One region of the Pseudomonas sp. XK-1 genome, then DNA from elsewhere that is predicted to be linked to it. Evidence: riboswitches for the same ligand, from Rfam matches in the RefSeq annotation. Region 1 holds a riboswitch; the other holds the start of a gene.

Evidence for each region. A riboswitch is a leader RNA that binds a small molecule or an ion and turns the genes downstream of it on or off. The one in region 1 is predicted to bind cobalamin.
Region 2: another riboswitch for cobalamin. It lies ahead of WMW70_RS14145 (TonB-dependent receptor domain-containing protein); the one in region 1 lies ahead of cobO (cob(I)yrinic acid a,c-diamide adenosyltransferase).

What each region holds. Positions count from the first base shown of each region.
Region 1 covers NZ_JBBPES010000004.1:43,230-49,310, reverse strand. Annotated here, with positions in the region: gene WMW70_RS11190 (sulfurtransferase) at 1-718, opposite strand, end outside; gene WMW70_RS11185 (ZIP family metal transporter) at 958-1,674, shown strand; gene WMW70_RS11180 (spermidine synthase) at 1,731-2,414, shown strand; gene WMW70_RS11175 (hypothetical protein) at 2,421-2,732, shown strand; gene WMW70_RS11170 (CbtA family protein) at 2,781-3,470, opposite strand; gene WMW70_RS11165 (CbtB domain-containing protein) at 3,482-3,667, opposite strand; cobalamin riboswitch at 3,785-4,008, opposite strand; cobalamin riboswitch at 4,070-4,284, shown strand; gene cobO (cob(I)yrinic acid a,c-diamide adenosyltransferase) at 4,470-5,078, shown strand; gene WMW70_RS11155 (ABC transporter substrate-binding protein) at 5,078-5,920, shown strand; gene WMW70_RS11150 (FecCD family ABC transporter permease) at 5,917-6,081, shown strand, end outside.
Region 2 covers NZ_JBBPES010000005.1:67,537-73,617, reverse strand. Annotated here, with positions in the region: gene WMW70_RS14155 (carboxyl transferase domain-containing protein) at 1-197, shown strand, start outside; gene dxs (1-deoxy-D-xylulose-5-phosphate synthase) at 353-2,254, shown strand; cobalamin riboswitch at 2,319-2,533, shown strand; gene WMW70_RS14145 (TonB-dependent receptor domain-containing protein) at 2,636-4,525, shown strand; gene WMW70_RS14140 (helical backbone metal receptor) at 4,579-5,376, opposite strand; gene WMW70_RS14135 (MFS transporter) at 5,376-5,792, opposite strand; gene ribA (GTP cyclohydrolase II) at 5,789-6,081, opposite strand, start outside.

The sequences.
Region 1 (6,081 bases):
AGGCCACCAGGCCACTGGCCGGGCGCTCGCCCAGTTGCGCGGCAAAGCGCTGGCGCAGTTTCGCGCTGTCGAGGAAATAGCCATCGCTGTCCAGGTTGTCGGTAAACACTGCGCACTGGGCTCCAGGAATATGCCCGGCGACCGGATCGAGGGGTTCCACCTCGCCCTTGAACCGAGGCAGGGCGCGGGCGTCGAGCAGGGTCAGGCGCGGGTCGTGTAAGCCTTGCAGCAGCTGGTCCGCATCGATCAGTAAGTCGGCGTCGGGCTTGCCGGCAAAGTCGCCGGGCGCGGGTGTTGTCAGCGCCTGGCTCAGCTCGCCGCCGGCTTCGCGCCAGGCCTTGAGGCCACCATCGAGCAGGTAGACGCCTTCGCACTTGCCCAGCCAGGCCAGCAGCCACCAGGCGCGTGCGGCAAAGGCACCGGGGCCGTCGTCGTACAGCACCACCTCGCTGTCGTCGTTCAGGCCCCAGTCGCGCAGGCGCTGCTGCAGTTGATCGGCGTTCGGCAGCGGATGGCGGCCGGTTACGCCCTTATGGACGGGGCCGGAGAGGTCGCGTTCCAGATCGGCGAACTGCGCGCCGGGGATATGGCCTTCGGCATAGCTGCGCTGGCCGTAGGCCGGGTCGTCGAGGGCAAAGCGGCAATCGAGAATCAGCAGGTCGGGTCGATGCAAGCGTTGCTGTAACTGCGCGGCGGTGATCAGTTGGGCGAGGGGCATGGCGTGCCTCCTTGGCGGTCGATTAAAGAAAGGAAGTCGGGTTGGCAGGCTGTTGTAAGTCGTCCCGCGTGCCCTGGCCCGTCTAGGTTTGCAATGCTTAGAGCATAATCGGCATTGGCTCGAAGTGGCCATGGGTTGGCACTCGATGCCGTGATCGATCTGCATCGATGGATGCCTGCGCTTGAGTTGGCAGCGCAATGGGGGATATTGATGACCCCAGACTGGCAGACGAGGTGACCGTGGATTCTCTATGGAAGGTGGTGGCGTATACCCTGTTGGCCGGCATGGCCATGCCGCTCGGCGCGGTTGTTGCCAGCGTCGAACGTATCCGTCCGCGCTGGCTGGAGAATGAGCTGCGTCACGGGGTGATCGCCTTCGGTGGCGGTGCGCTGTTGGCGGCCGTGGCGCTGGTGCTGGTGCCGCAAGCGATCGTGCGCTTCGAGCCGACGGCGGCCGCTCTGTGGTTCTGCGCTGGCGGCGTGGCCTTTATGGGCCTGGATATCCTTCTGGCGCGGAGCAAAACCGCCGCCAGCCAGATGGCCGCGATGTTGAGCGACTTTATCCCCGAGTCCCTGGCCTTGGGCGCGGCGTTCGCCCATGGCGGCACGGGCGCGATGTTGTTGGCGATTCTGATGGCGCTGCAGAACCTGCCGGAGGGCTTCAATGCCTACCGCGAGATGAATCAAACGAGCGGCTACAGCCGCCAACGTCTGCTCTCGCTGTTTGCCGCCGCCGCGTTGCTTGGGCCGGTTGCCGGCGTATCCGGTTATTTATGGTTGGATGATTCGCCGCAAGTGGTTGCCGCGGTGATGCTGTTCGCCGCTGGCGGCATTCTCTATTCGGTGTTTCAGGATATCGCCCCGCAGGCCAAGCTGAACAAGCATTGGGCACCGTCGCTCGGCGCGTTGCTGGGTTTCATGCTCGGTATCGTCGGCCATATGCTGACTGGGGGTTGAGCGGCACCTGCTGTATCGTTCGCCTCTTTGTCGTATTTCCTTCTCACGAGACCACCATGAAGCGCTTCGTATTGCTGGACACCGCCCCGATTCCCGATGGTTCGGGAGCGCTTTGCCTGTTCGAATATGGCGAGGATTTCGTGATCAAGATCGCCGGCGGCGATGGCGGTCAGCTGATGAACACCCGCATGCACGGTTCGGAAGATGCCCTGGCGGCGATTCCCTGCAAGAAAGTCGCCGGGCGGCCGGACTCGCGGGTATTGATCGGCGGTCTGGGCATGGGTTTCACCCTGGCCGCGGCGCTGCAGAACCTGGGCAAGACCGCCGAGGTGGAGGTCGCCGAGCTGGTGCCCGGAGTGGTCGAGTGGAACCGCGGCCCGTTGGGCGCGAAGGCCGGCAACCCGATTCTCGATCCGCGCACCCGGGTGATTCAGGACGATGTCGCCAACTGCCTGAAGAACGCCGACCAGCGCTACGACGCGATCATGCTGGATGTCGACAACGGCCCCGAGGGCCTGACCCAGAAACGCAACGGCTGGCTGTATTCGGCGCAAGGTTTGCAACGTTGCCACCAGGCGTTACGGGCAAAAGGCGTGCTGGCGGTATGGTCTGCCAGCGCCGATCGGCAATTCGCCGACAAGGTGCGCAAGGCCGGCTTCAAGGTCGAGGAAGTGCAGGTCTACGCCCACGGCAACAAGGGCACCCGGCACACCATCTGGATCGCCGAGAAGCTCAAGTAATCCGCCATGAACGATCCGTGGCAGAGGTTTCTCGATTGTTGCGAAGCGGTGCTGCGCGGCGACGCGCAGACGCTCGAACAGCTGCGCGCCCAGGGTTTTGCCTGCGAAGCGGGCGGTTGGACGTTCGGCCTGCCCGAACTGCATGGTTATCTGGAGGCGGGGCAGGGCATGGCTTACCGGCGCTGGCTCAAGCAGCTGTACGCCAGCGATATCAATACGCGCCTGCGTGAGCTGGGTGCGGAGATCGCCATTGTCGACAACCACGGCAAGGTCGACGCGAGCCGTTATGGTCTGCGGCGCTTGGCCGTTGTGCCCTGAGCCTCAAGGGTGGACAAGCTGTTGGCATGTCCACCCTACAAACACTACTCAGTTCACCCGCTGTCCGCGGGTAAAGAGCCAGGCGCTGATCAGGCCGAGGGCGGCCCAGAACAATGCGTTGACCAGTAGCGAGGTGACGATAAAGTGCTGGCTCAGGGCTGTCGGAACCAGGCTTTGATGCACCTCAGGCTGCGGCGCGCCGACCAGATAGGGCAGTGGCAGCAGGAGCAGGCCGAGGAGTCGCAGCCACCACTGCCCGGCAAACGCCAGCAAGGCCAAACCTGCGGCGGTGCTGGCGGCCGTGCCGACCCACCAGTACTGACGCAGCGTCAGGTCGGCCGCGGCGGTGCCCGGCAGTTCCGGCGGCAGGCCGATGGCCGGTGCCAGGCTGAAGATGGCAAAACCGGCCAGCCCCCATAACAGCCCCTGCCAGATACGACCCGGAGTGCGCAGGCTGTACAGCCCCGCCAGCATCAGGGCGAAGCCGACTGCCACCACCAGATTGCTCAGCCCGGTAAACAGGGTGCGCTGTGCGCCGTCCTGCGGTGCCCAGGCGTCGGCATCATGATGATCATGGGCTGTATTGGCGGCATGGCTGTGTGCGGCCACCGGCGCGGCGCTTTCATAGGTTTCCGCCTCGAGAATCAACGGCGTGACCCACAGGCTCTGCATCAGGGTCAGTAATAGCGCGGCCAGCAGCCCCGCAAAACCTGCGGTCTGGGCGATTCGTTTAAGCATGTCGAAAAGCCTCAGTGGCAGGGGAAGGCGGCGCTGTGGCGGGCGTCGTGGGCGGCGTTATGCAGCACTTCCATGGGCGCGAAGCCAGCGCAGAAGATCAGCGCGGCACCGAGCAGGCAACTGCCGAGGGCGAGAGTCAGGCGTTGGGACAGGGGCAGGGCGAGCGCGGGGCTGGCGGACAGCGTGCGGGTGGACATATATGAACCTTCCTGGGAGTCGAAAAACGGCCATGCGAGGAAGGGAAGCAGCACAAAAGCGGGGCGAGCGCGGACAGCGGAACCAACCCGATTTCGGCGCGCCCCGCCCACCGCAGGTTGCCAAACAGGTTTCAGGCCGGTCTCCGGGCTTGCGACTACTGTCGGTCGACAGTCAGCGGGTCGGCCTTCCCATGCCTGAGGCACAGTGGCGAAATCGACCCAAGTACGCTTACCGTTGCGGGGGCAGCGCCGGACTCGTTCGACCTTGCGGATCGAACCCACCGGCTTCCCGTTTCACCTCGCACACGCTGGCGCGAGACACCTGAAACAGGCCGCAAGCTGACCATGAAGCGCTAGCTCCGTCAACCGCAGCGAATTGCCGGGAGGGGTCGACTGCGCTACCCTGCCGGCCAACGAACAGGTGCCCCGTGCGCAATCGCGCCACGGGCTGAAACGGGAAGTCCGGTGACCTCTGAGGTAATTCCTCGAGCATTCCGGCGCAGCCCCCGCTGCTGTAAACCTGACGAAGCCGCCACACGCCACTGGGCCACCGCCCGGGAAGGCGCGGACTTCGAATGAAGGTGAGCCAGAAGACCGGCCTGATCGAAACAAGGTGCGTACCCCGGGGTGTGGGTGGTTGCCGGTGCTGTTGCACGCCCGCGTTTCGGGCGGTTTCCCTCAGTAGTCGTCATCAAGGGTTCGATGCCTGTGCGTCGCGCCTGCTCCCGTGGTTGCACTAAAGCGTCGCGCTTGCGCGAGGAATTTGCCATGGCCGTGTTCGGCTCGGGCGGGAGTGTGACTCATGATCGATGATGAGAAAAAACAGCGCCATGCCGAGCGCATGCAACGCAAGAAAGCTGTGGTCGATGCGGGTATCGAAAGGGCCCAGGAAGAGCGCGGCATAGTCGTGCTGATTACCGGCAACGGCAAGGGCAAGACCACCTCGGCCTTCGGCACCCTGTACCGCGCCCTGGGCTACGGCCATCAGGTCGGCGTGGTGCAATTTATCAAGGGCACCCAGGCCTCCGGCGAGGTCACCTACCTGCGCCAGAATGCCGTGCAAGTCGCTTATCACGCGATGGCCACCGGTTTTACCTGGGACACGCAGAATTGGGACGCCGACAAGGCTGCCGCGGACGAGGCCTGGGTGCACGCCGCACGCATGCTCGCCGACCCCAGCCTGAACCTGGTGCTGCTCGACGAGCTGACCTACATGCTCAAGTACAACTACCTGGATGCGGCCATGGTGATCGAGGCGATTCGCGCCCGCCCGGCCGGCCAGAGCGTGATCGTCACTGGCCGCGCGGCCAAGCCCGAACTGATCGAACTGGCCGATACGGTCAGCGAGATCCGCGACGTCAAGCACGCCTACAACGCCGGCGTCAAAGCCCAGGCTGGTATCGACTTCTGATGCGCCGCGCCTGCGCTCTGCTGCTGTCGATGCTGTGCGCCCCACTGGCCGGGGCCGCGGCGTTGCCGACCCTGGTCTCGACCAATCTCTGCGCCGATATGCTGGCGTTGAGCCTCGCCGCGCCCGCGCAGCTGCTTTCGGTGTCGCGCAAGAGCCAGGACCCGCGGGTTTCCTCGATGGCCGAACGGGCCCGGGAATTCCCGGCGAACGACGCCACGGCGGAAGAGATCATCGCCTTGCACCCGGATATCGTCCTCGCCTCGCGGCGCTGGCAGACGCATAACCAGACCGCGCTGTTGAGCCGCCATGGCATCAGAACGGTGGTGGTGCCTTACCCGACTACCTGGCCGCAGATATTCGACAGCACCACCTGGGTCGCCGGGCAGATCGGCCGCGAGGCCGCGGGCAGCGCACTGGTCGCCGATGTGCAGGCGCGTCTGGCACGTTTGCAGCAGCGCCCGCGGTCGCTCAGCGCCCTCTATTTGCGCGCCAACGGCGGCAGCGCCGGGGCCAACACCTATGTTGATACGGTGTTCCAGGCTGTGGGCCTGCGCAATCACCTGGCCAGTCTCGGCCGCTCCGGCTGGAGCCGTTACGCCCTCGAAGACCTGGTCGACAGCCCGCCGGACGTGTTCGTCAGCGCCGACATGCTGATCGACAACGGTTACGCCAAATCCGCCTACTCGCGCCATCAGCGCCTGCAGCAACTGATGGCCACGCGCCCGGTGCTGAGCATCAGCGGTAACCGCTGGGGCTGCAGCGACTGGCAGTTGATCCATGCCGCCGAACAACTGGCCGCGCAGCTGGATGCCCTGAGCTTGATCAGTGGGGGGCGACCGTGAGTCGGATCGCCCCGAGTCTGCTCAATCTGCTGCTGATGCTGGCCTTGCTGACGCTGTTGCTGTTGTCGCTAAGCATTGGCTCGGTGCCGCTGGCCATCGGCGATATCGGCCGCGCCCTGCTGTCCTCGGCGGCGGCCGGCGCGGACCTGGCCGATGTGCGG
Region 2 (6,081 bases), on a different contig from region 1:
CGGCACGCCAGCAGCTGTTCGACAAGCTGGTGGCCAAGGCCTACCAGAACGGCAAGGGCATCAATATGGCCAGTTTTCTCGAGATCGATGCGGTGATCGACCCCGTGGAAACCCGCGCCTGGCTGCTGCGCGGGCTCAATGCCACGCCACGGCCCGCACCACGCGAAGGCAAGAAGCGCTCAATCGACACCTGGTAACAGGTTCGACGTAGCCCGGATACAATCCGGGCGCTCTGGCCGACATGGCCCGAACTAGATCCGGGCCACGGTTGCGCTGAGCCGAACCATGTTTGGGCAGTTTCCGGCGCTTCGGGTAAACTGCCGCATCTTTTACACCTATAACGATCTGCCTGATGCCGACGACCTTCCACGCGATTCCCCGTGAGCGCCCGCTGACGCCCCTTCTAGACCGTGCCAACACGCCGGACGAGCTGCGCCGCCTGGGCGAGGCCGAGCTGGAAACCCTGGCCGACGAACTGCGCCAGTACCTGCTGTATACGGTCGGGCAGACCGGTGGACATTTCGGCGCGGGCCTGGGCGTGATCGAGCTGACCGTTGCCCTGCATTATGTCTTCGACACCCCGGATGATCGCCTGGTGTGGGATGTCGGCCATCAGGCCTATCCGCACAAGATTCTCACCGGCCGCCGCGAACAGATGGGCAGCCTGCGCCAGAAGGACGGCATCGCCGCCTTCCCGCGCCGCTCGGAAAGCGAGTACGACACCTTTGGCGTCGGCCACTCCAGCACCAGCATCAGCGCCGCTTTGGGCATGGCCATCGCCGCGCGCCTGCAAGGCTCGCGGCGCAAGGCGGTGGCGGTGATCGGCGACGGCGCGCTGACCGCCGGCATGGCCTTCGAGGCGCTCAACCACGCCAGCGACGTCAACGCCAATATGCTGGTGATCCTCAACGACAACGACATGTCGATCTCCAAGAACGTCGGCGGGCTGTCCAACTACCTGGCCAAGATCATCTCCAGCCGCACCTACGCCAGCATGCGCGAGGGCAGCAAGAAGATCCTCTCGAGCCTGCCCGGTGCCTGGGAGATCGCGCGCAAGGTCGAGGAGCACGCCAAGGGTATGCTGGTGCCCGGCACCCTGTTCGAGGAGCTGGGCTGGAACTATGTCGGCCCGATCGACGGCCACGATCTGCCGACCCTGCTCGCCACCCTGCGCAATATGCGCGACCTCGACGGCCCGCAGTTCCTCCACGTGGTGACCAAGAAGGGCAAGGGCTTCGCCCCGGCCGAAGCCGACCCCATCGGCTACCACGCCATCACCAAGCTGGAGCCGGTCAAGCCCGACGCCACCCCGAAGCCGGCGAGCGGGCCCAAGTACTCCGGCGTCTTCGGCCAATGGCTGTGCGATATGGCCGCGCAGGACCCGCGCCTGGTCGGCATCACCCCGGCGATGAAGGAGGGCTCCGACCTGGTGGCCTTTAGCGAGCAATACCCCGAGCGCTATTTCGACGTGGCCATCGCCGAACAGCATGCGGTAACCCTGGCCGCGGGCATGGCCTGCGACGGCACCAAGCCGGTAGTGGCAATCTATTCGACATTCCTCCAGCGCGCCTACGACCAACTGATCCACGACGTGGCCGTGCAGCACCTTGACGTGCTGTTCGCCATCGACCGCGCCGGTCTGGTCGGCGAAGACGGCCCGACCCATGCCGGCAGTTTTGACCTGTCCTACCTGCGCTGCATCCCCGGCATGCTGGTGATGACACCCAGCGATGAGAACGAACTGCGCCGCATGCTCAGCACCGGCCACCTGTTCGATGGCCCGGCGGCGGTGCGCTACCCACGCGGCAGCGGCCCCAATGCCGCCATCGAAGCGGGTCTGGAGCCACTGGAAATCGGCAAGGGCGTCGTCCGTCGCCAAGGCCAGCAGATCGCCCTGCTGGTGTTCGGCGTGCAGCTGAGTGAAGCACTCAAGGTCGGCGAAACACTCGACGCCACAGTGGTCGATATGCGCTTTGTCAAACCCCTGGACGAGGCTCTGGTGCGCCAGCTGGCGGCCAGCCACGAATTGCTGGTGACGATCGAAGAGAACAGCATCATGGGCGGTGCCGGTAGTGCGGTCGGCGAGTTTCTCGCCCGCGAGAATATCCTCAAGCCGCTGCTGCACCTGGGCCTGCCGGACTATTACGTCGAGCACGCCAAGCCGAGCCAGATGCTCGCCGAGTGCGGCCTGGATGCTGCCGGCATCGAGGCGGCAGTACGCCAACGCCTGGCGCAGCTGGAAACGCCCCAATAATCTAGGCGCGCCGCCCGCTAAGGCGAGCGGCTTGTGCTTCTACTCGCAGCGCCTTAAGGTGCGCGACGTTTTATCTGTCCGAGGTCGCTGCCAAACCAGCAGCGTGAAAAGGGAAGCAGGTGCGCCGCTGTCGACTCGACAGCCGCAAGGCCTGCGCTGCCCCCGCAACGGTAACCGACAGCGCGCAAGCGCAGCCTTTCTCAAAAACCACTGGGTGCGCCTGGGAAGGTGGGAAAGGCAGTCGGCAGCCCGGAGACCTGCCTCGGCATAAAGTGACTGGTGTTGCGGAGGGCATCACCGTCAAGCGCTGGCTATCGCCTCCTTGCCCGGTGCTTGTCCCTGCCCTCCTCGAAAGTTTTTCTGTCTTTTGAGGATTCTCCAATGAAATTGTCCCGTCTTGCTCTGGCTGTGGCGCTGCTGCCGCTGGCTGCCCATGCTGATCAATCCAGCCCTGTCGACTCACTCGAGTTGCAGCCGCTGATCGTGACCTCCGGGCGGCACGCCGAACCGGTTCAGCAGGCGACTGCTGCAACCACGGTGTTTACCCGCAAGGACATCGAGCGCCTGCAAGTGCGCAGCGTGGCGGAACTACTCGAACGCGTCCCCGGCGTCAGCGTCAGCCGTACCGGCGGCGCGGGCAGCCAGACAGGCCTGTTTATGCGCGGCACCTCGACCGCGCAATCCCTGGTAATGGTAGACGGCCAACGTATTTCCGCTGCCTCCAGTGGCACCAGCAGCCTGGAGTTTCTCAGCCCGGAACAGATCGAGCGGGTCGAAGTGGTGCGTGGCGCGCGCTCGGCGCTCTATGGTTCGGATGCCATCGGCGGGGTTGTGCAGATTTTCACCCGCCAAGGCAGTGGTGCCGGACTCAAGCCCTATGTTCGCCTTGGTGCCGGCAGCAACCAGACCTTCGAGCGCAGCCTTGGCTTGTCCGGCGGTGACGGGCAAACCCGCTTCAACCTGGGTGCAGCACTCGATGAAACCCAGGGCATCGACGCCACCCGCGACAACTTCGGGGCCAATGGCGATGATGATGCCTACCGCAATCAGTCGCTGAGCCTGAATGTATCGCACCAATTCGATGACGACCTGAAGATAGGCTTCAGTGCCCTCGACCAGCGTGGCCAGGCCGAGTTCGAGGACATCTTCAGCACCTCCCTGCCTACGACGGACTTCCAGCTCAGCAGCCTGTCCAGCTACATCGACGCCAACCTCAGCGAAGCCTGGAACAGTCGCCTGGAAATCGGTCACAGCGAGGACAAGCGCGACACCGGCAACGATCAGCCACAAGCCAGCGCCGACGCGTTCTACAGTTTCAACACCTACCGTGACTCGATCAACTGGGTGAATACCGTGGCGCTCAACGAGCGCCACCAGGTGCTGCTGGGTGCCGATTGGTATGAAGATCGAGTGACGGGTAGCGAGACCTTTACTGAGGACTCGCGCTGGAACCAGGCGGCATTTATTCAGCACCGCTACAGCGCCGAAGATTTCTCGACCGAACTGGGCCTGCGCCATGACAAGAACCAGCAGTTCGGCAGTGAGAACAGCTGGAACGCCGCGCTGACCGTACCGTTCAACGCCGCCAATGATCTGATCCTGTCCTACAGCGAAGGCTTCCGCGCACCGACCTTCAACGACCTGTACTACCCGGATTTCTGCTTCAGCGGCTTTTGCTTCCCGAGTGCCAACCCGGACCTAGAGCCGGAAACGTCCAAAAGCTACGAAGCCCAATGGCGCAGCCGCTACAGCGAAACCGGCGCACTGGAACTGTCGCTGTACCGTATCGACCTGCAGGACGCGATTGTTCTCGACCAGAACTTCATTCCGCAGAACGTCCAGACCGCCCGCATCAATGGCTTCGAGGCGGCGCTCAAGCAGGAGCTGTTCGGCTGGCAGAGCAACCTGGCACTCGCCCTGATCGACCCGCGGGATCGCGACACTGGCCACACCCTCGCCCGCCGCGCCAAACGCACGCTGAGCCTGGACCTGGATCGCCAGTTCGGTGAGTTTGCCGTGGGTACCAGCTGGCGCGCGGTCAGTGGTCGCTATGACGATGCCGACAACACCCGCGAGCTGGGCGGTTACGGCCTGCTCAGCCTGCGCGGCAAATGGCAAGCCAGCGAGGAAGTGGCCTTCGACCTGAAACTGAACAATCTCTTCGACAAGGACTATGCCGAGGCGACCTACAGCACAAACAACGGACGCTTCGGCTACAACACCGAAGGCCGCACCGCGCTGTTTGCCGTGACCTGGACGCCTGAGCTTTAAGACGCTATCGAGGTGGACTGCAGCCTGAACGTGGCCCGGATGTAATCCGGGCTTCAGCGCGCCTCAGCCAACTGCTCGCACAGCTGCTGCAGCGCCCCCAGCATCTGAAAGCTCGGCCGTTCCAGGCCTTCATCAGGCACTAGCCACAACTGCTCACGCTCAACCGCGGCCACACCCGGCCAGATGCGCCATGCGTCTAGCTGGCGCTGCGTGCTGGCTAGAATCACCTCGGGGTTGCGTTCAAGCACCGCCTCCACGCTGACCTGCGGCGCAGGCAAGGCAAGCTCGGCAAAGATATTCTCGGCCCCGCAGACACCTAGGGCGTCGCTGATGATCTGCTGGCCACCGATGGTATACAGCGGTACATCCCAGAGCTGGTAGAACAGCGCCAGCGGCTGCTCGCGCCGATAGCGCCGACGCAACTCGGCCAGCCCCGCATTGAATTTTCGCTGTAACTGCCGGCCTTGTTCGACGCGATCAATACGTGCGCCGATTTCGACGAAACTCTCCGCCAAATCGGCCAGTTTGCGCGGTTCGACGATCAGCAGGGGAATGCCCAGACGTTGCAATTGCTGGCGCTGGGCGCTGCCGATGCTGTCCGGCCAGAGCAGCACCAGATCGGGCTGCAGCTGGAGCAGGCTTTCCAGCTCAAGCTGGCCATAGCGCCCCACCGAGGGCAGCTGCGCCACCGCTGGCGGGCGCTCGCCGCCATCGAGCAGGCCGACCAGCAAGTCGCCCGCGTCCAGCTCCAGCATTATTTCGGTCAGCGACGGTGCCAGGCTGACCACTCGCTCGACCGCCACTGCTGGCCAGGCCAGCAACAGCATCAGACAGAGCGTGGTGGCACGCATCAGCCGAGTTGGCGGGGAATGCGGTAGAGGTACAACAACACCACACTGGACAACGCCAGCAGGATCAGGGGAATCGCCTCCAGCCCGGCGAACACCGCAAACGCGGCGATCCAGGCCGGCAGGCCAGCACCGAGGAAGGCGGTACGCCGCACACGCGCCAGCTCAAGCCAGGCATCGTGTTCATCCGGGGTGTCGAGGGCTTTTTCAGTGGCCACCAGGGCACGCTTGTAGGTGCTGAACAGCGGCAGGCTGACAAACATCGAGGCGACCCCGGCGATAAACAGCGGCATGGTCAGCACGCCGGTTTGCTGGCCCGCGCCGAACAGCAGGTTGAGCACGAACAGCGGAGCCAGGGTCAGCGCCAGCTGCTGCCACCAGGCCAGCGCCAGACGACGGCGCACTTCGCTGCGGGTCACAGGCTTTCCTCGACCTCGCCCTGGTGCAGGCTGCCGAGCATATGCCCGAGCTTGCCGGCCTTGGTCGCGAGGTACTTCTTGTTGTGCGGATTGTGGTCGATCTGCAACGGCACCCGGGTCGCCACATTGATGCCCATATCGCCCAGCGCCTTGACCTTGCGCGGGTTGTTGGTCATCAGCTTGAGCGCCTTGATCCGCAGGTGCTCGAGCATCGGCAGGCAGATCGCGTAGTCGCGCTGGTCGGCCCCGAAGCCCAGGCGCTCATTGGCCTCGACGGTATCGGCACCGC